DNA from 4 places in the Pseudoalteromonas sp. McH1-42 genome. Region 1 is predicted to be linked to each of the others. Evidence: predicted binding sites of a transcription regulator. Region 1 holds the regulator's gene; each other region holds the start of a gene.
The links. The regulator sigma-54, encoded in region 1, starts transcription at its own class of promoters, with help from an activator protein. The targets are predictions, from matches to a motif close to GTTGGCACGNNNNTNGNNT.

Region 1 (7,515 bases):
GTTGCAATGCCGTGGTCGAATCATAGTGATCGGCATGGGTAAGTCAGGTCATATTGGCAATAAAATCGCGGCGACACTGGCCAGCACGGGCACGCCAGCATTTTTTGTTCACCCGGGTGAGGCTAGCCATGGTGATTTAGGCATGATCACGGCTGATGATGTGGTATTACTGATCTCTAACTCAGGTGAGACGCACGAAGTATTGGCCATCGTGCCGGTAATCAAACGCATTGGCGCGCAAATCATCAGCATGACGGGTAACCCCGAGTCGAACATGGCAAAGCTGGCAGATATCCATTTGTGCATTAAAGTCTCCAAAGAAGCCTGCCCATTAGGGCTCGCACCAACGGCCAGCACCACAGCTACTCTGGTCATGGGAGACGCCTTAGCGGTGGCACTGCTCGAAGCCCGCGGCTTCACGGCAGATGACTTTGCCTTGTCTCACCCTGGAGGCAGCCTGGGTAAGCGTCTGCTGTTAACACTGGCGGATGTAATGCATTCGGGCAAAGCGGTACCCGTTGTATCGCAAGGCTGCACGGTGACCGATGCCCTGTTTGAGATGTCAGGCAAAGGTCTCGGCATGACCACCATTGTCGATGCAAAGGGGCAGCTCCAAGGCTTGTTCACAGATGGCGATTTACGCCGTATTATTGAGCAAAGACTGGATTTACACAGTACCCCGATAGACTCCGTCATGACCAAGCAATGTACCACAGTGACACAGGATATGTTGGCTGCTGAAGCATTACATATCATGGAGAAAAAACGCATCAATGGCCTGATTGTCATTGATGAGCAAAATTGTCCAATCGGCGCGTTAAATATGCAAGATTTGCTGCGAGCAGGAGTATTATAAATGCTGTTTTCCGATCTATATCAACCCATCGATGATACTGTTGTACAAAAAGCGCAGGCGATTAAACTGCTGATCTGCGACATCGATGGGGTATTCTCTGATGGCCGCATATATCTGGGCAATCAGGGCGAAGAGTTAAAAGCATTTAATACCAAAGATGGTTTCGGCATAAAAGCCCTGATCAATGGCGGCGTTGAAGTGGCAGTAATCACGGGGCGTCATTCACACATTGTTCAGCAGCGCATGACTAGCCTCAACGTTAAGTACATCTATCAGGGTATGGAAGACAAGTTGCAAGGCTACGCTGAGTTGAAAGACAAATTGCAGCTGGCAGATCACGAGATTGCCTATATCGGCGATGATGCACCAGACTTACCTGTGATGCTCAAAGTCGGTCTGTCTGTGGCCGTGCAAGACGCTCACCCTATGGTAGTTCGTGCAGCTGATTACAGAACTTTGTTACCCGGCGGGTTTGGTGCGGTTCGGGAGCTGACTGACTTACTGCTGCTCTGTCAGGGCAAATCATTGGGTTATGAAGGCAGTAGCGTATGACCGTACTTCGCGCCTTATTGCTCGTTGTATTCAGCCTCACCATGTTATGGCTGTGGTATCCCTATTTAACGCAATCGGGACAGGTCGCACCGCGATCAGAAGAAGTGCTGGCTAAACCCGATTATGTCGCCATCGATCTGAAGCAAACCAATTACGCAGAAAATGGGCAGCTCAGCTATCAAATTACGGCAGATAGAATGGAACTCTATCAGGAGCTAGGGTTTAGCCACTTTACCGCGCCGATTTTTACATTGCACAACGACCAACAAAACTGGCAACTCAAGGCCAATGAAGCCACCTTATATGGCAACAATACGCTGATTTTGGAAGGTGAAGTGCAGGCAACAAATCTGACGGCTGATGCCATGATAAAGCACATCAACGCCGATCATGTGCAAGTCGATATTAATGAAAAGCACATGCGCTCTGAACACCCAGTAGAAATTACCGGGCCAAACTTAACGATTTCAGGTAAAGGCTTAGTGGCCGATCTCAATACCGAAATCATTGAACTCATCAACCACACTGAAACAATTTATTATGAGCAATAAATTAACCTGTTCCTTGATCTTACTGTGCACTTTGAGTGCCTTTCATCCTGCAGCTTATGCAGAAAATACAGCTGCTGATCAGGTGATTATCAGTTCTGGCACTCAGCTGGCCCAGTTGCAAACCAATATTGGCGTATTCGAGGAAAACGTCGAAATCATTCACGGTGACCGGAAAATTCTGGCCGATCGTCTCGAGGTGCACCGTCGGGAAGAACTGGGTAAAAACAAGCAGCTGCTGGTTGCAACAGGCAGCCCAGCCGTATTTCAAGAGCGTCAGACGGATGGCTCTTTACTCAAGGCAACCGCCAAAGAAGTGCGCTATGACGTCGCAAACCGCATGCTCACCATAAAAGGCGGTGCAGAGATCAGTCAGGCAGGGCAAAAAATTAGCGCGCAAACCATCGTTTATGATATGGAAAAGAAGCTGATCAGCGCACAGCGCGGGGAGCAAGAACAAAACCGTGTGAGAACCATTCTGTTACCTGAAAAAGAGAACCCCCAGCAACCAAAAGAGAAGGGTAATCCGTGAGTAAATTAACCGCCACCGCACTGGCCAAAAGCTATAAGGGCAGACAGGTTGTTAAAAACGTTGAGTTAAGCGTTGAAGCTGGCAGTATTGTTGGCCTCCTTGGCCCAAATGGCGCAGGTAAAACCACCACTTTTTATATGATTGTCGGCCTGGTGCCCAGTGATAAGGGCAGCATACATATTGACGAACAAGACATTACCTTATTGCCAATGCATAGCCGAGCAAGACTTGGGATTGGTTACCTGCCACAAGAGTCCTCTATTTTTCGCAAGCTGACCGTCTATCAGAACCTGATGGCCATTTTAGAAACTCGTAAAGAGCTGAACAAAGAACAACGAGAAGTCATCCTCAATGAGCTGTTAGATGAGTTTAATATCCAGCATATTCGCGATAGCCAGGGTATGGCACTATCGGGCGGTGAACGACGCCGGGTAGAAATTGCCCGCGCCCTTGCGGCAGATCCAAAATTTATCTTATTAGATGAGCCTTTCGCTGGTGTTGATCCTATTTCAGTGTTAGATATAAAGAAAATTATAGAACACCTGAAAAACCGTGGGATAGGCGTACTGATCACTGACCACAACGTGCGTGAAACGCTGGACGTCTGTGAGAAAGCTTATATAGTGTCACATGGTGAACTGATAGCAGCAGGCACCCCGGAGCATGTTCTGGCCGATCAAACCGTGCGGGATGTCTACCTAGGTGAGCAATTCAGGCTATAGTTATAAAATTAGAAGTAAATAACAAAAAGGATTGTTAGAGATACATGAGGCAATCGCTACAGCTGCGCATGGGGCAGCAACTGACAATGACACCACAACTGCAACAGGCTATTCGTCTGTTACAGTTGAGTACGCTAGATCTCCAACAAGAAATCCAAGAAGCGCTTGATAGCAACCCTTTGTTGGAAGTGGAAGAAGGTGAGTCTGAATCACAAGATAATGAAACTCAGTCCAAGTCGGATTCCGATTTGGAGCAACCTACAACGAGTGACAACGACAGCTATGAAGAGGCGGCTGTCAGCGACTACGAACAAGACAGCGATGCTGCACTAAACAAAGACACCGTCAGCGACGATTTGGCAATGGACGTAACCTGGGATGAGTACATCAGTGCCGCACCGGCAAGCAGTTCAGGCCCAATGCCGGAAGACGAAACCATTTACCAGGGTAAAACGACTGAGACATTGCAAGAATACCTGATGTGGCAGTTGGAACTGACGCCTTTTAGTCCAACAGACAGAGCCATCGCCCTTGCAATTGTAGAAGCGGTTGATGACGCAGGCCTGTTGACCATCAGCTGCGAAGACATCGTCGAAAGCATGAATCAGGACAACGATGACGAGCTGATCGAGCAGGATGAAGTAGAGGCCGTACTGAAACGGATCCAACTATTTGACCCCGTTGGGATTGCTGCACGCAGCCTGCAAGAATGCCTGTGCATTCAGCTCAACCAGTTTGACCCAAATACCCCCTGGCTTGCACAGACCAAAGAAATTCTGACTGAGCACATAGATCTGTTAGCCAGCCGGGATTACCGCACTTTGATGAAAAAAACCAAACTCAAAGAAGCGGATCTGAAAGAAGTAATGACCCTGATCCACGGCCTAAACCCGAAACCTGCCGCCAGCATAGTGCAAGAAGAAGCAGACTATGTGATCCCGGATGTGTCGGTTAAAAAAGTGAAAGGGCGCTGGGTTGTTGAACTCAACCCCGATTCAATGCCAAAAATTAGAGTGAATGACCACTACGCTGCGATGTCCCGTTCAGTCAAGTCCAGCACAGATAGTCAGTTTATTCGTTCACACTTGCAAGAGGCAAAATGGTTCATCAAGAGCCTGGAAAGCCGCAATGAAACTTTATTAAAAGTTACTAATTGCATTGTGCAGCAACAACAGGCATTCTTTGAACATGGCCCCGAGGCAATGAAGCCGATGGTACTGAATGATGTGGCCGAAATGGTCGACATGCATGAGTCCACGATTTCACGTGTAACAACTCAAAAGTATATGCACACGCCACGCGGTATCTATGAGTTGAAGTATTTCTTCTCAAGCCATGTCAGCACTGAAAACGGAGGAGAATGCTCTTCGACTGCAATCAGAGCATTGATCAAAAAGCTAATTGCCGCAGAAAATACAGCTAAACCTTTGAGTGACAGCAAGATTGCGGACGTATTGGCAGATCAAGGGATCAAAGTGGCTAGACGTACAATTGCCAAATACCGAGAGTCTTTGGCTATCCCACCGTCCAATCAGCGTAAAAGCCTGATTTAGACGTAACTACAGAAGGAAAATGCTTATGCAACTAAATTTAACTGGTCGACATGTAGAAATCACCGATTCGTTAAGAGACTATGTAACAAACAAGTTTGCGAAGCTAGAAAGGCACTTTGATCACATCAATAATGTGCATGTTATCCTAGATGTCGAAAAGCTCATCCAAAAAGCAGAAGCCACATTACATGTGAACGGGGGAGAAATCTTTGCCTCAACCGAACACCGGGATATGTATGCCGCAATAGACGGACTTATCGATAAGCTTGACCGCCAGGTGATCAAGCACAAAGAGAAGCTAACTCGACATTAATCATGAAACTAAGCTCATTGATTTCACAGGACTGCAGCAAAGCTGCGGTCCTTTTTAATAGTAAGAAACGTATTTTAGAGTACATCAGTGAGTTGGCTCAAAGCCAGCTTCCAGACAGTAATGCCCATGACATCCTTGATGCGCTATTGAGCCGCGAAAAACTCGGTAGTACGGGGATCGGAAAAGGGATAGCCCTGCCACATGGCCGCATGGCAGGCATAGATAAAGTGGTGGCTATGCTGCTTGTTAATCAGCAAGGCATTGCCTTTGATGCCATTGACAATCAACCCGTCGACATTTTTGTGGCACTCATCGTACCCGAGGGAGAAAATCAACAACATTTGCAGACCTTGGCAACGATCGCTGATAAACTTAAAAACAAGGTGTTTTGTAAACGTATCAGACAAGCTCACAATGATCAGGAGTTATTCGCGATAATTGAAGAGTTTGACAACTAACGGAGAGTTTCTGTGCAGTTAATTATTGTCAGTGGTCGTTCTGGCTCAGGAAAATCGGTCGCCCTTCGCGTGCTGGAAGACTTGGGTTATTACTGCGCCGATAATATCCCAGTCAACTTGCTGCCTGCATTGGTGCGCAGTGTGTCAGACAGCTATGATAAAATTGCCGTGAGCGTTGACGTACGTAACCTGCCAAAAGATCAGCAAGAACTCGACGATATTTTGGAATACCTCCCCGGATTTGCAGAACCCAACATATTCTATCTGGACAGTGAAGATCAGATCTTAATCCGTCGCTTTTCAGAAACACGCCGCCTGCACCCGCTGTCATTGGCTGATCTGTCGCTGGACAAAGCAATTAAAAAAGAAAAAGAGCTGCTTGACCCGCTTATCCGCCGCGCCAATATCACCATTGATACCACGGACATGAGTATCCACCAGCTGGCAGAGCGTATCCGGGAAAAGATCCTCGGTAAAAAGGACAAACAATTAATCATCACCTTTGAGTCCTTTGGCTTTAAGCATGGTATTCCGAAAGAAGCCGACTACGTGTTTGATGCCCGCTTTTTACCAAACCCACACTGGGAACCAGACCTTAAACCGTTAACCGGTTTAGATAAACCTGTTATTGATTACCTGTCTAGCCACAGCTTAGTGCAAAAATTTACCTGGCAGATCCAGACCTTTGTGCAAACCTGGTTGCCCCATCTGGAACGCAATAACCGCAGCTACCTGACCATTTCAATTGGCTGTACTGGTGGACAACACCGTTCCGTATATCTTGCCCAAACGTTAGGTGAGCGTTTTGCCCGCACCCACAACAATGTGAAGATCCATCACCGCGAACAAGAAAAATGACACAACGCTTTGAAGATACCTTTCTGATCCAGAATAAGCTGGGGCTACACGCTCGTGCAGCCAGTGTGCTGGCAGAACTCTCCACTCAGTTCGATGCCAACATCACGCTGTTTCAGGGCAGTAAAGAAGCAGAGGGTGACAGTGTACTGGCTTTATTGCTACTTGAAAGTAGTCAGGGCAAAGAAGTCAAAGTCGTCTGCGAAGGGCCAGATGCCGAACGCGCTTTACATGCCATTGGCAATCTCATTGCAGATAAATTTAACGAATCAGAGTAACTCCTCTTCACTTTTCTCCGATCAGACAGACACAAAACTGCCGCTTCATGACGGCTTTCTTCGCTTTTTTTAGATATACCAATTGATATTAAAACAGCTATAATTATCATAAGCCTATAATCAATGCGCTATATACTCGTTGACAAGCCTACTTGTCGACTATCCAACCTGGGATGCCTATGCCTGAAGCTTTTGAACAAGACTACACACTGGAGCTATTGCAGCAAGTTACGAATGCCCTTAACAGTGGTCAGTTTGTTCAAGTCAGGCGAACCTTAGCCGAAATTCCACCCTGCGACACCGCGCTATTGCTGGAGTCCTCCCCACATAAAATCAGAACCCTGCTTTGGCAATTGGTTGACCCGGATATACAGGGTGACGTGCTTGAAGAGCTGTCTGAAGATGTGAGACTCAGCATCATTGCCAAAATGGAGCCAGAGCTGATCGCTGCGGCGACAGAAGACATGGATGATGATGATCTCGGTGAAGTCCTGAGAAGCTTGCCAGATCCCGTCTATCAGGACGTTATCGGTGCCATGGACTCGCAAGACAGAGCCCGAGCAACCCAGGCACTGTCTTATGTCGAGCACTCCGCAGGCGCATTGATGAACACAGATACAGTGACGATCCGCCCGGATGTGTCACTGGATGTCGTGTTACGTTATCTACGCCTCAAAGGGGAGCTCCCTGATGGCACCGATGACCTGTACGTAGTAGACAAAGACAATTGCTTTTTGGGCTCCCTGCCAATCAGTGTGCTTTTAACCAGCCAGCCTGACAAACTGGTTAATGAGTTAATGAATGAAGAACGTGAAACTATTCCCATTTCAATGGACGAAAGCGATGTC
Region 2 (7,515 bases), on a different contig from region 1:
CAGGCTTGCTTAAATCGACCCAGTGACAACGTGTGGTCATGATATTGTCCTTAATGTTGACAGTGATTAGAGTCAGTTTAGCGCATTATTAATTGCTGTACAAATAAACAGTGTCAAACTTTTGAAGGCATCCTTACGATTTTAATTTATTGAATATATTGAATTTTAAAGTTGGCATGGCAATTGCTTTTTCTTTGTATCTAGATTTATGAGAGCAACGTCATGGCATTAGCAAAAGTGATTAATCCACAATTTGTGCCAACCACTCAATACAACCCTTGCTTATTACAAGAAGCGTATATGGGTGAGTTGAGCGATTTGCGGCAACAGGCCAGTTGGCTGAGTCATCTGGTCGATACCATGCCAGCGGGTGTGGTGGTATTAGATGGGCAGGGTATGATAGCCAAAGCCAATCAGATAGCCATTGATATGCTGGGTGAGCCACTGGAGGGGGAAAAGTGGTTTAATATTATCCAGCGTTCTTTTTGTCCACAGCAGGATGATGGCCATGAAGTGTCTCTCAAAGACGGACGTCTGATCAAACTTGATATTACCGCCCTGACGCCGGAGCCCGGTCAACTGATCCTGATGACGGATCTGACAGAAACGCGACGCCTTCAGGCCCGTGTTGCACATATGCAGCGTCTCAGTGCTTTGGGCAAAATGGTGGCGTCTTTGGCCCATCAGGTACGTACACCTTTGTCTGCAGCGATGCTTTATGGTGCAAACCTGGGCAGCAGCAAACTACCTGCACAGTCACGAGATAAATTTCACACTAAGCTTATGTCGCGCCTAAAAGACCTTGAAAATCAAGTTAACGATATGCTGTTGTTCGCAAAAAGTGGCGAACAGCAGGTCATTGAACGTGTGTCGATGCAACAGCTATTGAGTGAGGTCAAAGCCGGCGCAGATGCGATGGTGTCATTGCACAAAGCCGAATTGACAGTGACTTTACCTGAGCCGGATATTGAAATTCTGGGCAATAAAACGGCACTGGCAAGCGCTATTCAGAATCTGATCCATAACAGTGTGCAACACATTGGCGCAGGGGCCCAAATAGAGATTTGCGCCCAGCGTGATGCCGGAACAGACATTGTGCGCATCAGTGTGTCTGACAATGGCCCAGGTGTTGACCTGAGTCAGGCAAGCAAACTATTTGAACCTTTTTACACGACTAAGTCACAAGGCACAGGCCTGGGGTTAGCCGTTGTAAATTCTGTCGCCCACTCCCATAAAGGTCGGGTTGACGTTAGCAATAATGAAACCGGAGGCGCATGTTTTAGCATGTTATTGCCTATTACCAGCGAACATTCATCATTACAGGAGGCCGTATGAGCAACAAAATTTTAGTTGTCGAAGACGATGCCGGATTGCGCGAAGCACTTATCGACACACTTGAAATGTCGGGGTTTGAGTGCGTCGAGGCGGATAGTGCTGAACAGGCAGTGATATTGTTAAAACAACAAGTGTTTTCACTGCTTGTCAGTGACGTACAAATGGGCGCTATGAGTGGCTTAGACCTGCTCAGGACGGTGAAGCTAAATTACCCAGATTTACCTGTACTGATGATGACGGCCTACGCCACCATAGACGATGCGGTTGAAGCGATGCGCCTTGGGGCGATTGACTACATGGCAAAACCTTTTGCGCCCGAAGTATTGCTGAATATGGTTAGCCGCTACATGCCTGAAAAAGCGAAAGAAACCGATGGTCCGGTAGTGGCAGATAGTAAAAGCCTGGAGTTACTTGAACTTGCCAAAAAAGTGGCGCGCTCAGATGCCAGTGTGATGGTGCTGGGTCCCAGTGGTTCTGGTAAAGAGGTTCTAGCGCGTTATATTCATGACCGTTCAGAACGTGCTGATCAGCCATTTGTGGCAATTAACTGTGCTGCCATTCCCGAAAATATGCTTGAGGCTACACTGTTTGGATATGAAAAAGGGGCTTTTACCGGTGCGATTACAGCTTGCCCAGGTAAGTTTGAACAGGCACAGAAAGGAACCATATTATTAGACGAAATCACTGAGATGGACTTGGGTCTACAAGCTAAGTTGTTAAGGGTATTGCAGGAAAGAGAAGTCGAGCGGCTGGGTGGTCGTAAAACCATTGAATTGGATGTTCGGGTTCTGGCAACCAGTAACCGTGATCTTAAAGAAGCCGTGAATGACGGTGTTTTCCGGGAAGACTTGTATTACAGATTGAACGTCTTTCCATTGACCTGGTTGCCGTTGTCAGAGCGCAGCGGAGATATCGTCCCACTTGCAGCGCACTTGTTACAGCGTCACTGCGATAAAGCCGGTAAAGAGACTCCTGTATTGTCTCACTGTGCCAAAGACAAACTACTTAGCCACGCTTGGCCTGGTAACGTCAGAGAGTTAGATAATGTAGTTCAGCGGGCGCTTATTTTGCAGCAAGGGTCGGTCATTGCAGCTGACGATATTTTTATCGAGAATTTTGCGCCAATGCTCACAACCGCAACACAACCGTCACTTACGGAGCCTGCTGAATTTACCACAGGTGCTCTTGAGCCGGCTGGCGAGATTACAGTGAACATGAACGAGGATGCAGAGGGGCTGAGCTACAAAGAAGAGCTGCAGGATAAGGAACACCAAATTATTCTCGATACGTTGAACCGTTGTAACGGCAAGCGCAAAGACGTTGCTGAGTTACTTGGGATCAGTCCCAGAACACTCAGATATAAGCTGGCCAGAATGCGCGATTTGGGTTTACCTGTGCCGGCCTAAGTATTTAACTAAGACATCCGGGCAACTACTTGCCCGGATTCATGACCTTCCTGTGACCAGTTTGTGTCACTGTCAAAAATTCGACCCTCAAAAATCTTTCGTAACCTATTGTTTTGATTTGAGTTTAATTTGGCATGCTTTGTGCATTGTTCATGTTATGTATAACTCACAAAGTGAGCCAGACCATGAAAATTCAATCTACCGGACTTTATCAGGAAATGCAGGCAATGGCCTCAGAGGCCGGCCGTGTCAGACCCCAGGACCCGAATAAATTGCCTGTCCAGGCAACGGCGGCAACCTCAAGTGCCCAGTTTGGCGATTTACTCAGTGATGCACTTAATACGGTTGCAGGACTACAGCGAGATGCCAAAGAGAAAGTGACCGCGGTTGAAATGGGTGACCGCAGCGTCTCTCTGGCGGAAGCAATGATAGCCAAAAACAAATCATCAGTGGCCTTTGATGCAACCATGCAGGTCAGAAATAAGCTCATAGAAGCATATAAAGACATCATGAGCATGCCGGTATAAACAGAGTTTAGTGGAGAGTAATCGTGGCTACCAATCAATCAACCGATCTGGCACTTGCTGATGGACAACCCGTTCCAGGAGCTGGTGCTGATGCAGATACGCAACAAGAGCAAAAATCAGGCTACTTTAGTGCTTTGAGCGGTGTTGATATGCTCCGCCAGATTACTTTGGTGATCGCACTGGCTATCTGTCTGGCAATCGCTATCTTCATCATTATCTGGGCACGTCAGCCAGATATGCGTCCGTTAGGTCAGTACCCAACCGAAGAGCTGGTTCAGACACTGGACTTTCTGGATGCACAGAAAATCGAGTATGACCTGGATGGCAATACCATCATGGTTGCAGAGTCTGACTATCAAGATATTAAGCTGAGAATGGCCCGTGACGGGTTCAGTCAGGCACCGAGCAGTGGTACTGATATCCTGATGCAGGATATGGGGTTTGGCGTGAGCCAACGTCTTGAACGTGAACGTCTTAAGCACAGCCGGGAACAACAGTTAGCGCGTACCATCGAAGAGCTGCAAGACATTAACCGTGCGAAAGTCCTGCTGGCGATTCCAAAAGAAAATGTATTCGCGCGACGTGAAAAGCAGCCGTCAGCGACAGTGGTGCTCACATTAAAACGTGGTCGTACACTGGACAGTGAAGAAGTTGATTCAATCGTTGATATTGTTGCTTCAGCGGTACAGGGCCTGACGCCGGCACGTGTTACTGTGACAGATCAGAATGGTCGTTTGCTCAATTCTGGCTCCCAAGACTCTCTGGCTGCACGCTCTCGTAAAGAATATGAAATCGAGCGTAAGCGTGAGCAGGAATATCTGGAAAAAATTGACAGCATCATGATCCCAGTAGTGGGGCTGGGTAAGTATACCGCTCAGGTTGATCTGACGATGGACTTCAGCGCGGTGGAAGAAACCCAGAAACGTTTCAACCCCGACTTACCCGCGGTGCGCAGTGAAACCACCTTTGAAGAAAATAATGTCGGTGGCCTGGCTGTAGGTATCCCAGGTGCACTTACTAATCAGCCACCGGTGAACTCCAATATTCCTGAAGTGGCAGGCCAGGGCAATGGTTCCGGCACGACACCGTCACGTGTCCACAAAGAGGCCACACGTAACTATGAACTGGATACCACCATTTCACACAAGCGTCAGCAAACTGGCGTGATCCGTCGCATCAGTGTTTCAGTGGCGGTGGACTACATGAATAAGCCAGATGCCGAAGGCAACATGGTAATGACTGCGCGCTCACAGGAAGAGCTCAACAATATACGTCGTTTATTGCAAGGTGGCGTAGGCTTCGATATGCAGCGTGGTGATGCGCTGGAAGTGGTGACCGTACCTTTTGTACGTGAAAATATTCTGGAAGAGAGTGACTTGCCACTGTGGGAGCAGGAATGGTTTATGAAAACCATCCGTCTGGTTATGGGCGCGCTGGTTATCATCGTACTAATACTGGCGGTTGTCAGACCTATGCTGAAGCGTCTGATTTATCCAGAGGATACGCTGGAAGATTATGATGAAGATGCGCTAACCTCGGGTGTAGACCTTGGCGACAGTACTTTAGATATGCTAAACAATGACTTTGATGAATCAGCAGTTGGCTTCTCTTCCGATGGTACATTACAATTGCCAGACTTACATGGCGATGAAGATTTGCTTAAAGCTGTTCGTGCACTGGTTGCCAACGAGCCAGAGCTGTCTTCTCAAGTAGTCAAAGCATGGTTAACTGAAGATGAGTGATGAAGAACAAAAACAACTGCCGCCGGCGTTTGATGTAGATAAACTGGATGGGGTCGACAAAGCCGCCATCCTGCTACTCAGCCTGACGGAAGAAGATGCCGCCCAGATCCTGAAGCATCTTGAACCGAAGCAGGTTCAGAAAGTGGGTATGGCGATGGCGGCACTCGATGACTTATCGCAGGCCAAAATCAGTGCGGTACATAATCTGTTTATCGAGCAGATCCAAAGTTTCAGTACCATAGGCTTCCAGTCAGAGGACTTCATTAAGAAGGCACTGACCGCCGCACTTGGTGAGGACAAAGCCGCCAGTCTGATCGATCAGATTGTGATGGGCTCTGGCGCCAAAGGTCTGGATTCATTGAAATGGATGGATTCTAAGCAGGTGGCGAATATCATCCGTAACGAGCACCCGCAGATACAAACCATCGTACTGTCTTATCTCGAGCCGGAGCAGTCAGCTGAAATATTGTCGCAGTTCCCCGAGAAAGTGCGGCTTGACTTGACAATGCGGATCGCAAACCTTGAAGAAGTTCAACCTGCGGCATTGCAAGAACTGAACGAAATCATGGAGAAACAATTCGCAGGTCAGGCTGGTGCGCAAGCTGCGAAAATGGGCGGCCTAAAAGCCGCTGCGGATATCATGAACTATCTGGATACCAACATCGAAGGTCAGCTCATGGATTCAATCCGTGAGCATGACGAAGAAATGTCTCAGCAAATTCAGGATCTGATGTTTGTCTTTGAGAACCTGATGGATGTAGAGGACAGAGGCATTCAGGCTATTCTGCGCGAAGTTCAGCAAGACGTCCTGATGAAAGCCATTAAGGGTGCCGACGATTCGCTGAAAGAGAAGATCATGAAGAACATGTCTAAGCGTGCAGCTGAAATGATGGCTGACGATCTGGAGGCAATGCCACCGGTACGGATCAGTGAAGTTGAAGCAGCGCAGAAAGAGATCCTGGCAACAGCCAGACGTCTTGCAGACTCGGGTGAAGTCATGCTCGGTGGTGGTGGTGGTGAGGAGTTCTTGTAAGCCATGGCTGAGAAGAAGTTATATCGTGGTAAGCCTGTGAGCTCAGAAGCACTGGATGAGCTGCTTGAAAACTGGCCAATCCCTAATGTGGATGAGGATCTGAGTAAGTACTCCGGGCGTTCGACCGCCATGGGCACCCCACTTGAAGAGCTCTATCAACAAAAAGTCAGCCAGCCAGAGCCAGAGCCTGAAGCCGAAGAAGTCCCTATGCTCACACTGGAGGAGTTGGAGCAGATCAGACAGGATGCCTATGAAGAAGGCCTGAAACAGGGCCATGAACAGGGTTATATCGAGGGATTTGACAAAGGCGTTAGTGAGGGGAAAGAAGCGGGCTACAAAGAAGGGGTAACGCTCGGTAAAGAGCAGGGGATAGAAGAATCAAAGCCGCTGATTGAAGAGCGATTACACTCTTTGTCTGCGTTACTTGAAGCCACTCAAAAACCCCTTCGTCAGATAGATGAAGCTGCCGAAAAACAGTTATTGCAACTCGTCAATTTATTGGCAGAGCAAGTGATCTTTGAGCAAGTTAAAACTCGCCCTGAGCTGATTTTACAGGCCCTGAAGAAAGGCATTGATGCTTTACCGCTGCATGACACACAGATGCGGATCAACCTTCACCCGGAAGATTTAGCCCTGGTTAAAGAAGCCTATGGTGAGGAAACTATCGCTGAGCAACACTGGCAGTTAGTGCCAGAGCCGACGCTTGAACGCGGTGGCTGTCATATCAGAACACCAGAGTCGTCAATTGACCTGAGCCTTAAAAATCGCATCGCCGAAGTGCTCGGCAGTTTTCTGCAAGCCAGTGGTGCTGACACCTGAATCTAAGCACAACGCGGCGTACTGATTTGGTCGCCGCAAAAAATGTTGGAGAGATTTTTGCATAAGTGAATTATCTGAATTTTTTCACTGACAGCAAATGACCGTATCCAGTTCGACAGAGCAACCCTTGGCTGAGCGCCTGCAAAAGTTTCAAAAACATATCCAGCCTTACGGTGTCGCCGTTGCGGGCAGTTTGACTCGGGTCGTTGGTCTCACGCTTGAAGCCAAGGGCCTCAATGCCCCGGTTGGCAGTCAGTGTAAAATTGAAACCATCCGTGGTTTTGTCGATGCCGAAGTAATCGGCTTTAATCATGACACCCTCTATTTAATGCCCAATGATCATATATCCGGCGTGTTACCTGGCGCCCGTGTTATCCCGCAAATCAAAGAAGCAGGCTTACCTGTTGGGATGACTCTGTTGGGCCGGGTTGTAGATGGCTTGGGTCGTCCTTTGGATGGGCTCGGGCCGATTGAGGCAGAAACCCACCTGAAATTTGCACAGGCTGCAATTAACCCTCTGGCCAGAAGGCCAATTAAGGAACCAATGGACGTTGGCGTGCGTGCCATTAACTCCATTGTAACGGTTGGACAAGGGCAGCGAATGGGTCTGTTTGCGGGCAGTGGTGTCGGTAAATCAGTGCTGCTAGGTATGA
Region 3 (7,515 bases), on a different contig from region 1:
AGGATATGGCAATTAGTATTTCTGGCTGGTTTAAAGTGTAAATAAACCTGATAACCAGTTGCTCAATGATCAAATCCAGCTCACATCACCAGCTGCGCTGGTGATCTTTAATTGCAGTATAAAGGCTAAAAAGGGGCCTGATGCATTGGCTTATAGGTTTTTGGGTATAGCGCAATGCCTGGTTTTTGGCGTTCAGGGGCTGTACTCTCTTCAATCGTAAATCATACCACTTTCCCTCACGGTGTCATATATCACAACAAGTCGAAGCCACATTTATCCTCTAGGATTTGGCTCCAAGGAAGATTAAAAGCTATTTGATTAATATAAAGAAATTAGCCAGTGCTGTGGTTTAGTCTCTTACTAGATACCTTGTAATGGTGATATCGGCAATGCGGCAATTTTCCGCCACATAAATATTGGCCTCATTCTTGCTTTTATCTCATCAAGTCAATTTTTTGGAGTCGGGTTATGGCAATTAGTTTTGATAAAGCGTTGGGGGTTCATCCTCACACTATGCTGATCCGCTCTCAGCGTGCTGAAATTTTAGCAAGTAACATAGCCAATGCAGATACCCCTGGATATAAAGCTAAGGATATCGACTTTGGCCAGGCTTTTAAAGCGGCAAAATCGGCACAGCTAAGCGGCAATAAGATGGTCAGAACCAATGAGAATCATCTTAGTGGTGGGACTCAGCTGAACAATGGTGTTGAACTATATCGCACGCCAAATCAAGCAGATACAGGCGATGGTAACTCAGTGGATATACAAGTGGAACGAAACTTGTATGTACAAAACGCATTAGAGTACCAAGCTAGTTTGAATTTTTTATCTGGTAAATTTAAAGGGCTGAAGAAAGCCCTGAGTGGTCAAGGTGGCTAATCATGAGTTTATATAATGTTTTTGATATAGCGGGTTCAGGCATGAGCGCCCAGAACGTCCGTTTGAACACGACCGCCAGTAATATTTCCAATGCAAATAGCATCAGTTCTAGTCAGGATAAGGTGTATAGAGCTAGGCACCCAGTTTTCGCCGCGGAGTTAAACAAGGCTGCGGCAGCTCACCCGAATACCATGGGGTCTTCGGTTGGAGTGAAAGTACTGGGGATCGTAGAAAGCGATAAACCACTGCAGGTTGAGTACAACCCCAACCATCCAAGTGCTGACAAAGACGGGTACATCTATAAGCCAAATGTGAATGTGGTTGAAGAGATGACAAACATGATCTCTGCATCGCGTTCGTACCAAACGAATGTTCAGGTAGCGGATGCCGCTAAGCAGATGCTTAGCAAAACCTTGCAACTTGGTCAGCGCTAAGTGGGAGTATAGCCAATGAGTAACGAAGTCAATTCAGCAACCTCGACCTATGTCGATTCATTGCGTTGGCCTGACAAGCAGGTTCCGACAGAAAAGAATGATGAGTTGAAGCAGGAGGATTTCTTTGCGTTATTGACTCAGCAGTTGTCTTATCAGGACCCGAGCAAACCGGCTGATAATGATCAGATGATTGCACAAATGACAAACTTCACCATGGCCGAGGGTATCTCTGACCTAAACACGAAGTTTGAATCATTGGCTGATTCTATGACCTCGAATTCTGCTTTGCAGGCGTCGACTTTGATCGGCAAGAAAGCGCTACTGGAATCAGACACAATTGAGCACGGCCCGGACATGCAGTCGCGGGGTTCTATTATTGTGACCGAGCCTGTAGAAAAACTGACGGTCAGTATTCTTAATGATAAAAACGAGCTGGTAAGAACCATAGATCTTAAAGATCAAAATGCTGGTGCAGTTCGCTTTGACTGGGATGGTAAAAACACTGATGGTGACATGTTACCGCCTGGAGATTACACAATAAAGGCTGAGGGCTCTGTAAACGGTAAGTTTACAGCCTTGCCTACAGCGACTTTCAGAAATATTGAAAGCGTCAATGTCAATGGTGCAAGCGGCATCGTTATCAACACTAAAGCGGGTGCCGTGCGGCTTACTGACGTCGCGGAATTAGCCTAATTAAAAAGATTTAACCTTAATCGCAAGAGGTGAGAGTATGAGTTTCAATATTGCATTAACTGGTTTAGCTGCGGCTCAGAAAGACCTGGATACCACAGCTAACAATATCGCTAACGTTAATACGACGGGCTTTAAAGAATCGCGTGCTGAATTTGCATCTGTGTATGCATCTTCCGTATTTAGCGCTGGTAAGACAAAAAATGGTGATGGTGTGCAAACCACTATGGTTGCGCAGCAGTTTCACCAAGGTTCTTTGAACTTTACGCAGAACTCGCTGGACCTGGCGATTACAGGTGAAGGTTACTTTGCAATGAGTGAAGAGCTGGGAGCTCAGGACTTCACTTACTCTCGTGCAGGGGCCTTTAAACTTAACAAAGACAACTTTATCGTTGATGCTCAGGGTAATTTTTTACAGGGTTTCCCTGTTGACCCAAGTACCGGTGACACGACCTCAATCAGTTTAAGTACATCATCAGCACTGCAAATCCCAGATGCTTCTGGTTCACCACGCGCAACCACCAGTGTGTATTCATCTTTCAACCTGGACTCACGTGCTTCAGCGCCAACGTTGGCATTTGACCCAACAGAAAGTGCAACTTACAACAGTTCTACTTCAACAACGATTTACGATAGCTTGGGTGAACCGCATATTCTTCAGCTTTATTTTGTAAAAGAAGATCCTGCAACCAACCCCAATGAATGGCAAGTGTATGCAACGCTTAATGGTACACAGTTTAATACATCGGGAGCAAGTGGCGCACCACTTGAGCCGATAACTGAGTTTCAGTTTGACCAAAATGGTTTGCCATCCACGACAGGTAACCCGCAAGTTGCGAACACAGGCACAACTTTTAACTCGTTTGCAATCCCAGCGGGTGCAGGTGCTGGTTTATCAACTTTGCTTACAAACGGCGCAACATTCCCAAGTAACGTGGAACTGAATTGGCGCGATGAAGCAAACACCTCAAACAAACTACCTACACAGTTCGCCAGCCGTTTTGAGGTTAAAGCGCTTGAACAAGACGGCGCTACAACGGGCCGATTGGCGGGGATTGATATCGGCGGTGACGGTAAAATTGTCGCATCTTACAGTAATGGTGACTCAACCTATTTGGGTCAGGTTGCCATGGTGCGTTTTTCTAACTCTCAGGGGTTGCAGCAAGTGGGCAATACCGGATGGAAAAAGAGTTTAACATCAGGTGAGCCTATTGCGGGAGAGCCTGGTTCAGGAACACTGGGTTCAATCAACTCCTCAGCATTGGAGCAGTCCAATGTTAACTTAACAAACGAGCTGGTAGACCTGATCAGTGCGCAGCGAAACTTCCAGGCAAACTCGCGGGCACTGGAAGTCAACTCAACACTTCAGCAGAATATCCTGCAGATCCGATAATCAAATCCAATCACCTCTTGAGGCCGCATTTAGCGGCCTTTTCATTTTCTTGACGATCATCTTGGCATCTATATTGCTTTATTCAGTATAGATTGAACAATTTTTAGGTCGTTCCCATGGATAAAATGCTGTATGTCGCTATGTCAGGCGCCAAACAAAACCTGGTTGGTGTCGGGCTGAAGGCAAATAACCTGGCTAACGCCAATACTACCGGGTTTAAGGCTGACTTTGCACAGGCCCGTTCAATGCAGGCATTTGGCGAAGGGCTACCGACACGCGTGTTTGCGATGCAGGAGCGCCCAGGCACTATGATGACAGGTGGTGCCATTACTGAAACCGGCCGGGATCTGGACATTGCGGTAGATGAGAAATCCTGGATAAGTGTTGTAGATGCCGCAGGCGATGAGGCTTATACGAAAGTTGGCACACTGAACATCACGGCAGATGGTGCACTGGTTACCAGTCATGGTCGTCAAATAATTGGCGAAGGTGGGCCCATTATATTGCCTTTGCCAGTAGAGAAGGTGGTGTTCAGTGATGATGGCTCAATTCAGGTGCGCCCCCAGGGGGCACCTGCCAACTTTTTAGAAGTGGTCGACCGGTTAAAGATTATTAGCGCAGACAATAGCAAACTTGAAAAAGGCAATGATGGTTTGTTCAGACCAAAAGAGGAGTTGCTCGAAGACGGCGTATGTGGGTTTTGTGAAATTTCACCTACCGCCAAAGTCATGAGTGGCTATTTAGAAATGTCCAACGTGAACCCGGTTCACGAGATGGTAGACATGGTAAACCTTCAGCGCCAGTTTGAAATGCAGATGAAACTGATGAAAACAGCTGAAGAAATTGATGAGCGACACACTTCGCTCCTGCGTATCGTTTAAGAGAGTGAGGTATAGATTATGAACCCAGCATTATGGATCAGTAAAACCGGCCTAGATGCCCAGCAAACTGATATTTCGGTGATTTCGAATAACCTGGCGAATGCCAGTACTGTGGGCTATAAGAAAAGCCGCGCAATATTTGAAGACTTACTCTATCAGAATATTAACCAACCAGGCGGTCGTTCTTCTCAGGATACCGAGCTTCCATCAGGCTTGATGCTTGGCGCGGGCGCCAAGGTGGTGGCCAACCAGAAGAACTTTTCGCAAGGTAACATGCTGAGCACTGAAAACTCATTGGACTGGATGGTTCAGGGACCGGGTTTTTTCGAAATTCAGATGCCTGACGGCACCATTGCATACACGCGAAATGGCCAGTTTACCACTGATGAAGAAGGTAGGATCGTGACCTCTGGTGCAGGCTTTCCGGTGCAACCTGAAATGAATGTTCCGGACAATGCCAATTCCATCACCATTTCTCAGGATGGTGAGGTTTCTGTCAGTATTCAGGGTGAAGCTGCCAATACGGTTATCGGCCAGCTGGTAATAAGCGATTTCATTAACCCATCTGGTCTTGAACCGATTGGTCAAAACCTCTACACCGAAACTGCTGTCAGCGGTGCGCCAGTTCAGGGGAACCCGGGTGTTGAAGGACTTGGCTCTATTGTGCAGGGGGCGCTGGAAACTTCGAACGTTAATGTTACCGAAGAGCTGGTCAATTTGATTGAAACACAACGGGTTTACGAGATGAACTCGAAAGTAATCAAGTCAGTTGATGAGATGCTTAGCTACATTAATCAGCAGCTTTAAAAGATTGGGGGTAGTATGGACAAGTTACGTACACTAGGCCTGTTTGCGGCAGGCTGTATAGCACTTAGTGGTTGTACAACAACGCAAAATAAAGATGTTAAACGGGACGATCCTTACTACGCGCCCATGTATCCGGAAGCTGAAGCTGCGCCAGTCGTGCCAACAGGTTCGTTGTTCAACGCTTACGCCAACGATCTGTACTCAGATAAAAAGGCGCTTCGAACCGGGGATATCATTACGGTGGTGTTACGAGAGTCAACTCAGGCTTCAAAAGCGGCCAATTCTAAACTGGACAAAGATAGTGAAGTGAATGTTGATCCTATTCTGGGTTTAGGCGGCGCTGCGGTCAACTGGGGAAGTAAAAGTATTCAGTTGGATGCAGGCTCAAATTCTTCATTTCAGGGGGATGCGCAGGCCAACCAGTCGAATAGTCTTATTGGTAATATCTCGGTCAATGTGATGCGGGTGTTGCCAAATGGAAACCTGGTGATAAGAGGCGAGAAATGGCTGACACTGAATACCGGTGAAGAGTTTATCCGTCTCGAGGGGTTAGTCAGACCACAGGATGTCAACGCTGATAATACAGTGGAGTCAAACCGTATTGCCAATGCACGTATTCAGTACTCAGGTAAAGGTGATACGCAGGAAGTGCAAAGTGCAGGTTGGCTGACTAAGTTCTTTATGAGCGCCATAATGCCATTTTGAGGAAGCAAACTATGAAATTATTTAATGTGCTCGTGCTAACGATGGCACTTATCGGCAGCCAGTTTGCGCAAGCAGAGCGTATCAAAGACGTGACCATGGTTGAGGGAGTTCGTTCAAACCAACTGGTTGGTTATGGTTTGGTAGTGGGCTTACCCGGTACAGGGGAGCAAACTCGCTTTACAGAGCAAAGCTTCAAGGGCATGTTAAACAGCTTTGGTATTACTATGCCTGCCAACCTAAAGCCGAAGATCAAAAATGTGGCAGCCGTAGCCGTTCACGCAGAGTTACCAGCCTTTGTGAAGCCCGGTCAAACTATTGACGTCACGGTGTCATCTATTGGTAGTGCGGGCAGTTTGCGTGGCGGGACTTTACTGCAAACGTTTCTTAAAGGTGTAGATGGTAATGTCTATGCGATTGCTCAGGGCAGTATGATCGTGGGTGGTCTGGGTGCTGAAGGGCTAGATGGCAGCCGGGTTGTGATCAACACGCCAACAGTTGGTCGTATTCCAAATGGTGGTACAGTTGAACGTGCTGTCAGGAGCCCGTTTACCCAGGGAGATCATATTACCTTCAACCTGAATCGCCCCGACTTCACAACCGCGAAGCGTCTGGCTGATACAATCAATAATCTGGTCGGCCCACAAAGCGCACAAGCAATGGATGCCGCATCCGTGCGAGTCATTGCACCTCGCGACCCTTCTCAACGCGTTGCTTACCTGTCGACTCTTGAAAACCTGGAGTTCACACCAGCGGATACCTCAGCCAAGATTATTGTTAATTCACGTACTGGTACCATAGTGATTGGCAAAGAAGTGAAACTGCAGCCTGCGGCAATAACACATGGCGGATTGACAGTGACCATTGCGGAACAAATGAATGTGTCTCAGCCGCAGCCTTTGACAGAGGGTGATACTGTGGTTACGCGTCAAAGCATTGTCGATGTTGACCAGGACGATTCGCGGGCGTTTGTATTTGACCCCGGTTCAAGCCTGGATGATTTGGTCCGTGCAATTAATGCAGTGGGTGCTGCCCCTGGCGATCTGATGGCGATACTGGAGGCATTGAAAGAAGCCGGTGCAATACATGGTCAATTAGTCGTCATTTAATGCTCCTTTTATAATCAATTAGTTAGCCCCATTTTATGGGGCTTTTTTTTGGCTCAATAATTGCATTGTAATTGGTTATGTATATTGATGTGATTTCGAGCAATGAATACTGATCCGACTCGCAACCAAAGTTTCTATGACTTAACTGATCTGAACTCGTTAAGACAGGACGCACTGAAAAGTACCGGAGACGCTAATGCCTCTGAAGAAGCGTTGCGCAAAGCGGCTCAGCAGTTCGAGTCCATTTTCACTCAGATGATGTTGTCCAGTATGCGAAAGGCCAATGAGGTTCTGGAGGATAAAGATAGTCCGTTTAATTCCAGCAGCGTCAAATTTTATCGTGACATGCATGATCAGCAAATGTCTATGCAGCTCTCCAGCGAAGGGAGCTTGGGTCTCGCAGATCTGATTGTGCAGCAATTATCGCCTAACCGGGATGGATATATGCCCAGCTCAGTATTGCGTACCGGTGCGGAGCTACAAAGCGACCGGATCGCCAATGGTGAAGCTGCACAGGTGAAAGCTGAGCAACAGCCTGAGGTGATGGAAAGTGCATCTAAAGATGTGCAATTCGATGATCCAGAGTCCTTCGTTAGCCAGCTCTGGGAGCATGCTAAGTC
Region 4 (7,515 bases), on a different contig from region 1:
GGGGTAACTCGTCGATTGAGTACTTGCGAATGAAAGCACCAATACGGGTAATACGCGGATCATTACGATATTTAGCGCACACACCTTCACGGTCGCTTTGTGCCGGGTCTGGATTGCGAAAGCGCGGATCCTCCGGCATGTACATAGAACGAAACTTATACATGGTAAAACGGCGGCCCAGTTTACCTACCCGAACCTGTTTGTATACACATGGCCCCTGACTTTCCAGCTTGATCAGCGCTATAAGCACCAGTAAAAACGGGCTGAGTAAAAGTAATCCGGTGATCGCAGCCAGGCGCTGTAAACAGGCTGGAATACCATGGTGACGACCATCTGTTTTGGTTTGCTCAGAAGCAGATGATGACATTGTATTGTATTGAGTTGCAGTGGTTTTTTTGATGCTATACATGATTAAAGTCCTCGCAAAGCTTGTTGTAATACATAAACACGGAATAGAAAAATCGGGTTACCGAGCACATAGCGGTTAAACTTGGCTTTGGGCTCCTGGATCAGACGCCAAACCCATTCAAGGCCCAGCTCTCTCATCCACATGGGGGCACGCGCTATATTGCCGGAGAAAAAATCGAATAAGCCGCCGACCGCCAGCGCACACTGCGCCTGGAGTTTATGCTTGTTGTTATCTATCCAGAGTTCCTGGCGAGGCGAGCCCAAGGCGACCAGTACAATGTCGGCACCGCTTTGATTAATACAGTCGACAACCTGATCATCATCATCAAAATAACCATGTTGCACACCCGCGATACGCAAGCCCGGGTATTGCTGGCGCAAGTTGGCAGCGGCTTTGTGTGCAACGCCGGGCTGTGCACCGAGTAAAAACAGAGACCGTTGATTTTCAGCGGCAGCCTGGCAAAGCCCGGGCAACATGTCGGTGCCATTGTTGTTATCGGCCAGGTTCATGCCCGCTTTTCGAGCCGCTATCCGCATACCTGAGCCATCAATAAAGTTCCGGTCACTGTTTTGCAGTACCTGATAGAGCTGCGCGTTACCAGCCGATAAATTGACCGAGTTGACGTTGATGTAGTAAGCCGACTGGCACCCTTGTGTGCCTGTTTCCGCCGACCCTTTTACGACCCAATCCACTGCAGCCTGCATGCGCGTATTGCTAAACGGAATACCAAACAATTCACTGCTCGATGGGGTACTTGCCGATTTGCGATACAAACCCAGACACAAGATCACCTTAAATACTAATAAAATATCTGCGAACAAAGACTGGTTATGCTGCGCATGGAGCAACGCGAGTGGCTTATCCGCACTGAGCCCGGTCAGGCTATGCAACCAGAGACAATCGAATAGTCCAGGCTGACCGCAGGGAGAGTGTAAACGCGCCACCCGGGGCATGCTCACGCCGTCACGTAGCAGCGGGTTACCGACAAACCGAATACGACCACTCACAACATTTAACAGCACTGCGCTGCGCTTGAATACGCCGACCTGCCAGCCGAGCAACGACACAGGCTGAGCACTCACGTCTATCCAGGTCTGGCGTCTCAGTGGCGCTTTAAAACAAATTAGCGCAGCCAGAGAATTGAGACAGAACAACGGCACTAAAACGATAACTAACAGCAATGCAGCGCTGACTCTAAGTGCTTTGCGTGCACCTGACTCACTTGCGTGTGTTGAGTGTGTGGATAAGTAAGTAGACATCGCTTCCTCCGCTGTTCAGTTCATTACATCGAATAGATAGCGAGGACCATGCCAAAATTTAAACCGTTGATTTAAATTGAATTTTAAGTTTTTCTGGAGTTCTATTCTCAGCTAAATTGCATTGCATTTTGAGAATTTTCTTATTTTGAAAAGCGTCGATGTGACGCTTATAAGGAGGAAAAATAACCTGGATACAACGTCTGGATTTGGCTCAGCGCCGCTGGAATGCGCAGTTGCACCACAGCGAGCTTATCCGCTTGCTCGTCCGGGCGGGACAGACTATACCCGAGCAACAGACGTGAACATTTGAAAATCAACGTATGGAAGCATTTATCCACCACTGAGCATTTCAGCGGTCCGTAATTAAAGTGACGAATATAGTCATCCAGGTGTGGCTCACAGGTGTTATTCCAGCGTCGCTCCAGCTCACCGACGCCCTCGCAATCCTGTGCATAATGGATCACATGGCCATTTTCTCCCCAGCCAATTCCCCGGGATTCAGCCACCGGCTCGGTCATCGCAGCGATCAGTGTATCCAGCCACTCAATTGCCTGTGGGCAGTTGCGCATCAGCATCACGCCTGAGTTAAACGCACCACTGTAACCCCGAGCCAGAAACAGGAACTTCTCGGCGTCATCCAGTTTATCCAGTGCCGGGCACGCAGGCTGGATACAGGCATCCGCATCAACAAACATCACCTGTTGATAACCCGCCTGTAATGCCGCTTTCAATAAAAACAACTTCAGCCAGCAACACTCAGCGCCCAGCCGATTCAGCCAGGGCCGTGTGACGACCACATAGTCATAGCCCATGCGCCTGGCATAGAGACGTTGACTGTTCAGATAACGTCGATAGCGCCACTGATACCCATTCAATGCCACGCTAAATATCAAAGTGTCTGTTTGAGACGATTGCATGCCGACCTCCTTTATCTTCCCTCTCTCATGAAGCAAGTATTGCACCGTTTATAGAAAACACCGCATAGGCTGACTTTTCATACTGAAGGTTAATTTCAGTCGGTCAGCATTTTTTTGTTTGCAAAGCGCAATGCAGTGCAATTTGCAAAAAACCCTGACACCACAGAACAAAAAACCACAAGTCACTGATAAATAAAAACTAAATTTTTGGCACGTTTCATGAAATATCCAGTACAGACGTAAAAAATTGAAATTAACTGGAGCGAATATGATGAAACTGCTTAACCCACTCTACCCTTTGATGACCTGCGGACTGCTGTCTTTTGCAGCCGCAGCAGTTGAACAGGCCGACGGCCAATATGTCTGGCAATTTCAGTCTGGTGAGGCCTGGCCCACAGGCTACAACCAGTCTACCGGCAAGCCCGACTCGATGATTTATGCACGTGAAGAGTATAGCCGCGAATTTTTCCAGCGCATTCAAAACGCACTGCCCGAAGCGAGAATTAATGAGGCCTTCATCACAGGTGACGAAGGCTCAACAATTCACCTGGTCGAAGACGCCGAAGTGTTTGTGACGTTTATCCATGAAGGCGCAGGGTACAAAAACTCCTTCGGTTACTTTACCTTCGACCCGGAGAATCCGCCGCAATCACCCGAAGAGGTGCAGGAGACCATTGTCTTTCCAAACCTCAGCTACCCACACCTGACCAATGGCCACCGGGTCAGTATTGGCGAGTTTCCGGCAGGCACCAGCATTGGCTTCTTTATTGCGGCAAACGGGTTTTGGTATTACACCGGTGTAAAACCATTTAAAACTCCCTACTACTACTCCTTGTCTGATCTCAATCCGGAGAGCAACGAAACCTTGCGTCAGCACTGTGTATTGCTATTGGATGAAGAGCAGCAGGAAGTAGTCATCGGCTTCGAAGACTTACCCCGCACCTGGGGAGACAACGACTTTAACGATGCAGTATTCAGCGTAAAAAGCTCACCCGCGACAGCCATCTCCGCCCTCAACCTGACGGTTATGCCGGAGCAGAACGACAGCGATGCCGATGGCATTGAAGATGAGCTGGATGAGTTCCCCAACGATTTTGACCGGGCCTACAGCCAATATTATCCGAGCGCAGAAGGGGTCACGACACTCGCTTTCGAAGATAACTGGCCTGCCCGTGGTGACCATGACATGAACGACCTAGTAGTTAAACAACGCATTCGCTTTACCTACAATGCGGATAATCAGATCAGCGGATTCATCATCAATGGTTGGATCACGGCGCGCGGTGCAGCCTACCAGAATGGTTTCGGTCTGCGTCTGATGAACAGTAATCCGGCACTGATTAAACAAGCCACACTCACGGTTGACGGTGAAAGCTATGACAAAACGGCAGAGGACGGACAAACCAACGCCGTGCTGTCATTGTGGAGTAATACCCATGTCTTCACCACCACAGGCCAGTCTGGCCAGTGCCAGCACTTTAATACGGTGATGACCTGCGATTACTTTGAACCTGTACCATACACCTTCGATGTCAGCTTTGAACAAAGCCTGGATGCACTGAGCATCAACGATTTCGATTTTTTCCTGTACAGAACACAAGACCGCTCACTTGAAATTCATATGGCAGATTTCCCACCAACAGACAAGTTTGATGCTAACCGCTTTGGTACAGCCGATGATACCTCAGATGCACAAGCGGGCCGCTACTTCAGAACAGCCGAGAACCTGCCCTGGGCCTTGATAATCAGTAATGACTGGCACTACCCCAGAGAGTATCTCGACGTAATTTGGGCGTATCCTGCCTACGAAACCTGGGTGGAAAGCAATGGCGAACAAGCTCAGGACTGGTTTATGACCAACGAACGCACCACCCACACTTTCAGCGCACACTAAGAGGATATGACCATGAATAAATTAACTAAATTTTCAGCTTTAACCTTGGTTTGTTTCACTTTGAGTGGCTGCGGAGGCGGTGGTGGTGAAGGTGGCTCAACGGGCACCTCAACCAGCAGCAGTAATACGGCCACAGCACCGGCAAATAACACCAGTACACCTGCGTCAACCCAGACCACGCAGAGTCAAAGTCAGACGCAGAACGACGGGGCAGCAACACCCGCCGAGCCGACAGAGCCTGCACCAAGTTACGAGCCGGACCCGACATTGCTTGACAGCCAGGCTGAAACCTCTAACGACTTGCATGTCAAAGCGGATTTTAACTTTAGTACCAGTAAAACGGTGACCTTAGATCTGAGTGGACAGGATGTGCTGGGAGACAGTCTGGCCAATAAGATGGTGAAAGTCTATGCCATACATGAGGTGGTTGAAAGCTATGAGGACGAGGCGATGGCCGACAAAGCCTTGCTGGCAACGGCGCGCTTTAACAGTGCCGGACAGATCACCATGACACTGGATATTCCGGTCAATTATAAAACCCTGCTGATCAGCGTAGACGGTATGTTACAGAGCAATCATTTGCTCACCGAGCTGAATATGCAAGCCACCACAGTGGCACATCAGTTCAATTAAACAATGATAGTTCCTCGCAAAACCGCCTGTGCCTCTCTTCGCAGGCGGTTTTATTGTTCACCGTAAACTCCAGTATATAAATGCTTCAAATTGTCTAAGACTGTGTAATACTTCTATTAACACGCGTTAACTCAGGCAGGATTACATGGAACCGGTTACTAACATTACCTTGCTGTTCGTCGATGACGAACCCCTTATTCTACGCTCCCTCACCCGCGCGCTTAAAAATGAGCCCTATAAAGTGTTCACCGCGTCAAGTGGAGAAGAAGGCCTGGCCTTGTTAGAACAACACCCTATCGACGTCGTTGTTTCAGATAAAATGATGCCTAATATGTCTGGCATTGAGTTTCTGGCTCAGGTCGCCGAGCGCTTTCCGGACACCATTCGCATGATGCTCACCGCCTTCACCGAAGTGGAAGACCTCATTGATGCCATTAACCAGGGCAAGGTATGGGGCTATATGCAAAAGCCTTTCGACATCGGCAATATCAAACTCACACTCGAGCAGGCCGTTCAGACCAAAATGTTGGTGGCTGAACGGAATATGTTGCGGGCCAGCTTGCAGCGCTATCATAGCTCAATCAAGTCGCAGTTTTATCGCTTTGTTGGGGGCTCTATTGCCATGCAAATGGTGTATAAAGCCATCGAAAAAGCCGGTCCTAGTCAGGCCAATGTTTTTATCACCGGGCCCAGTGGAACGGGTAAAGAACTGGCCGCCGATGCCATTCACCGCGCCAGTACACGCAAAGATAAACCGCTGGTGTGTATTAACTGTGCGGCGATCCCCAGTGAACTGATGGAATCAGAAATCTTTGGTCACATCAAAGGCGCATTCTCAGGGGCAGTCACGAACCGCGATGGCGCAGCCACACAAGCCGACGGCGGCACCCTGTTTTTAGATGAAATCGGCGAAATGGACATGAACCTGCAGGCTAAGATCTTGCGCTTTGTCCAGTCAGGTACTTTCCAGAAGGTCGGCAGCGGCAAAGAAGAAAAGGTCGATGTACGTTTTATCTGTGCGACCAACCGCGAGCCGCATCAGGCCATTGCCGACCAACGGTTACGTGAAGACCTGTTTTACCGTCTGAACGTCATTGCCATTGATTTGCCCGCATTGCATGAACGAGATCACGATGCCTTGCAAATTGCGCAGCACTTTTTGAGCAAGTTCAGTGAAATCGAGAACAAAGTCTTTGTTGGTTTTTCAGCTGCCGCCGAACAGCTCATAGTTAATTATGACTGGCCGGGTAATGTACGTCAGCTCGAAAATCTGATCCACAGCTGTGTGGTGATGTCCGATGGTCCCCTCATTACCGAAGACACGTTACAAATGCAGCTTAAGCTCAAGCCGAGCGATGCCCAGGCTTTGCTCAATGGCCAATCAGGCAACGCCTCTGCCGCTCACAGCACACCAATGCCGCAACCGGTGGCAGTGCAGGAAAATGGCTATGCCGCCCCTCAGCCACCAGATGTCACTTCTGCCAATCAGATTTGTTCTCTCGCCGAGGTTGAGCGTATCGCCATAGAAAAAGCCATTGCAGCATGCGATGACAATGTGGTGAAAGCTGCCAGTTTACTCGAAGTTAGCCCCTCAACGCTGTATCGCAAAATACAGCAATGGGGGGACAATAAAACCGGCGCCTGATCCCCTCAGGCACGCTGTCTATGCAGATTGCAAATTGCAAAATCGCCATTGCAAAATGCGATCTGCACTCCTCCCCCGTGACTAAATTTGTTCAGTCTATCGCCTTCGAACTGGGCGTCACCATCTCAACCAACCTATTAAAACCATATAAAACAAACGATTAAAATCAATTCTCGGTTTATTTTTTGTACTCACCCGTCTTGGTACGAATTTTGGTTAGTAAAGGTATCTGATAAAAAAGAGCGCGATACCATGACTCATTCATCCAGCACAATGCGGACCCTGCTCAGCAACACGTCGTACCTGATTGGTGCAGAAGTGGTTGCCAAGGCTTCGCGGCTGATCAGCATCATGGCCATGGCAGCCTGCTTGTCTGCGACCGAATATGGTACAGCCATGCTTGCGCTGACACTGCATGAAGTGCTGAGACTACTGCTTCGCTCAGGCGCGGGGGCACAGGTGATCCGTGCCAGCGATGATGAATTGCCCGCATTTTTAAAAAATGGTTTATTACTTCAATGGCTGCTTTGTGGCGCTTTGTGTGTGGTGCAAATACTTGTTGCACTGGCGAGTACCTGGATATTTCCTGGCCAGGACATGACGCACCTGGTCGCCCTGATGGCCCTGACTTACCTGGTTTTCCCGTTGGTGTGTAATCAGGTTTTTCTGATGCAACGCCGGAACCAGATGGGTTTGTTTGGCCTGATCAGCAGCGTCTGTATCATCACCGAAAACCTCGCCCTGGCCGCTGCACTTTA

Region 2: a site for sigma-54 is predicted at 2,870-2,888, ahead of fliE (flagellar hook-basal body complex protein FliE). Genes of this name have one in related genera too.
Region 3: a site for sigma-54 is predicted at 3,457-3,475, ahead of MHN31_RS18600 (flagellar basal body rod protein FlgF). Genes of this name have one in related genera too.
Region 4: a site for sigma-54 is predicted at 2,792-2,810, ahead of MHN31_RS15095 (LruC domain-containing protein). Genes of this name have one in related genera too.

Annotation. Positions count from the first base shown of each region.
Region 1 is NZ_JAKRFU010000010.1:196,072-203,586, forward strand. Features, by position in the region: gene MHN31_RS10655 (KpsF/GutQ family sugar-phosphate isomerase) at 1-856, shown strand, start outside; gene kdsC (3-deoxy-manno-octulosonate-8-phosphatase KdsC) at 857-1,408, shown strand; gene lptC (LPS export ABC transporter periplasmic protein LptC) at 1,405-1,959, shown strand; gene lptA (lipopolysaccharide transport periplasmic protein LptA) at 1,949-2,488, shown strand; gene lptB (LPS export ABC transporter ATP-binding protein) at 2,485-3,210, shown strand; gene MHN31_RS10680 (RNA polymerase factor sigma-54) at 3,255-4,763, shown strand; gene hpf (ribosome hibernation promoting factor) at 4,789-5,076, shown strand; gene MHN31_RS10690 (PTS sugar transporter subunit IIA) at 5,079-5,534, shown strand; gene rapZ (RNase adapter RapZ) at 5,547-6,392, shown strand; gene MHN31_RS10700 (HPr family phosphocarrier protein) at 6,389-6,667, shown strand; gene mgtE (magnesium transporter) at 6,847-7,515, shown strand, end outside.
Region 2 is NZ_JAKRFU010000021.1:92,380-99,894, reverse strand. Features, by position in the region: gene MHN31_RS18345 (DNA-3-methyladenine glycosylase I) at 1-40, opposite strand, end outside; gene MHN31_RS18340 (ATP-binding protein) at 223-1,335, shown strand; gene MHN31_RS18335 (sigma-54 dependent transcriptional regulator) at 1,332-2,741, shown strand; gene fliE (flagellar hook-basal body complex protein FliE) at 2,927-3,268, shown strand; gene fliF (flagellar basal-body MS-ring/collar protein FliF) at 3,289-5,010, shown strand; gene fliG (flagellar motor switch protein FliG) at 5,003-6,043, shown strand; gene fliH (flagellar assembly protein FliH) at 6,047-6,862, shown strand; gene fliI (flagellar protein export ATPase FliI) at 6,960-7,515, shown strand, end outside.
Region 3 is NZ_JAKRFU010000021.1:150,764-158,278, reverse strand. Features, by position in the region: gene flgB (flagellar basal body rod protein FlgB) at 469-879, shown strand; gene flgC (flagellar basal body rod protein FlgC) at 882-1,313, shown strand; gene MHN31_RS18610 (flagellar hook assembly protein FlgD) at 1,329-2,006, shown strand; gene flgE (flagellar hook protein FlgE) at 2,044-3,396, shown strand; gene MHN31_RS18600 (flagellar basal body rod protein FlgF) at 3,513-4,277, shown strand; gene flgG (flagellar basal-body rod protein FlgG) at 4,296-5,084, shown strand; gene flgH (flagellar basal body L-ring protein FlgH) at 5,100-5,789, shown strand; gene MHN31_RS18585 (flagellar basal body P-ring protein FlgI) at 5,801-6,895, shown strand; gene flgJ (flagellar assembly peptidoglycan hydrolase FlgJ) at 6,998-7,515, shown strand, end outside.
Region 4 is NZ_JAKRFU010000016.1:27,696-35,210, reverse strand. Features, by position in the region: gene MHN31_RS15110 (sugar transferase) at 1-409, opposite strand, end outside; gene MHN31_RS15105 (WecB/TagA/CpsF family glycosyltransferase) at 412-1,668, opposite strand; gene MHN31_RS15100 (hypothetical protein) at 1,836-2,585, opposite strand; gene MHN31_RS15095 (LruC domain-containing protein) at 2,854-4,479, shown strand; gene MHN31_RS15090 (hypothetical protein) at 4,492-5,112, shown strand; gene MHN31_RS15085 (sigma-54 dependent transcriptional regulator) at 5,258-6,757, shown strand; gene MHN31_RS15080 (oligosaccharide flippase family protein) at 7,010-7,515, shown strand, end outside.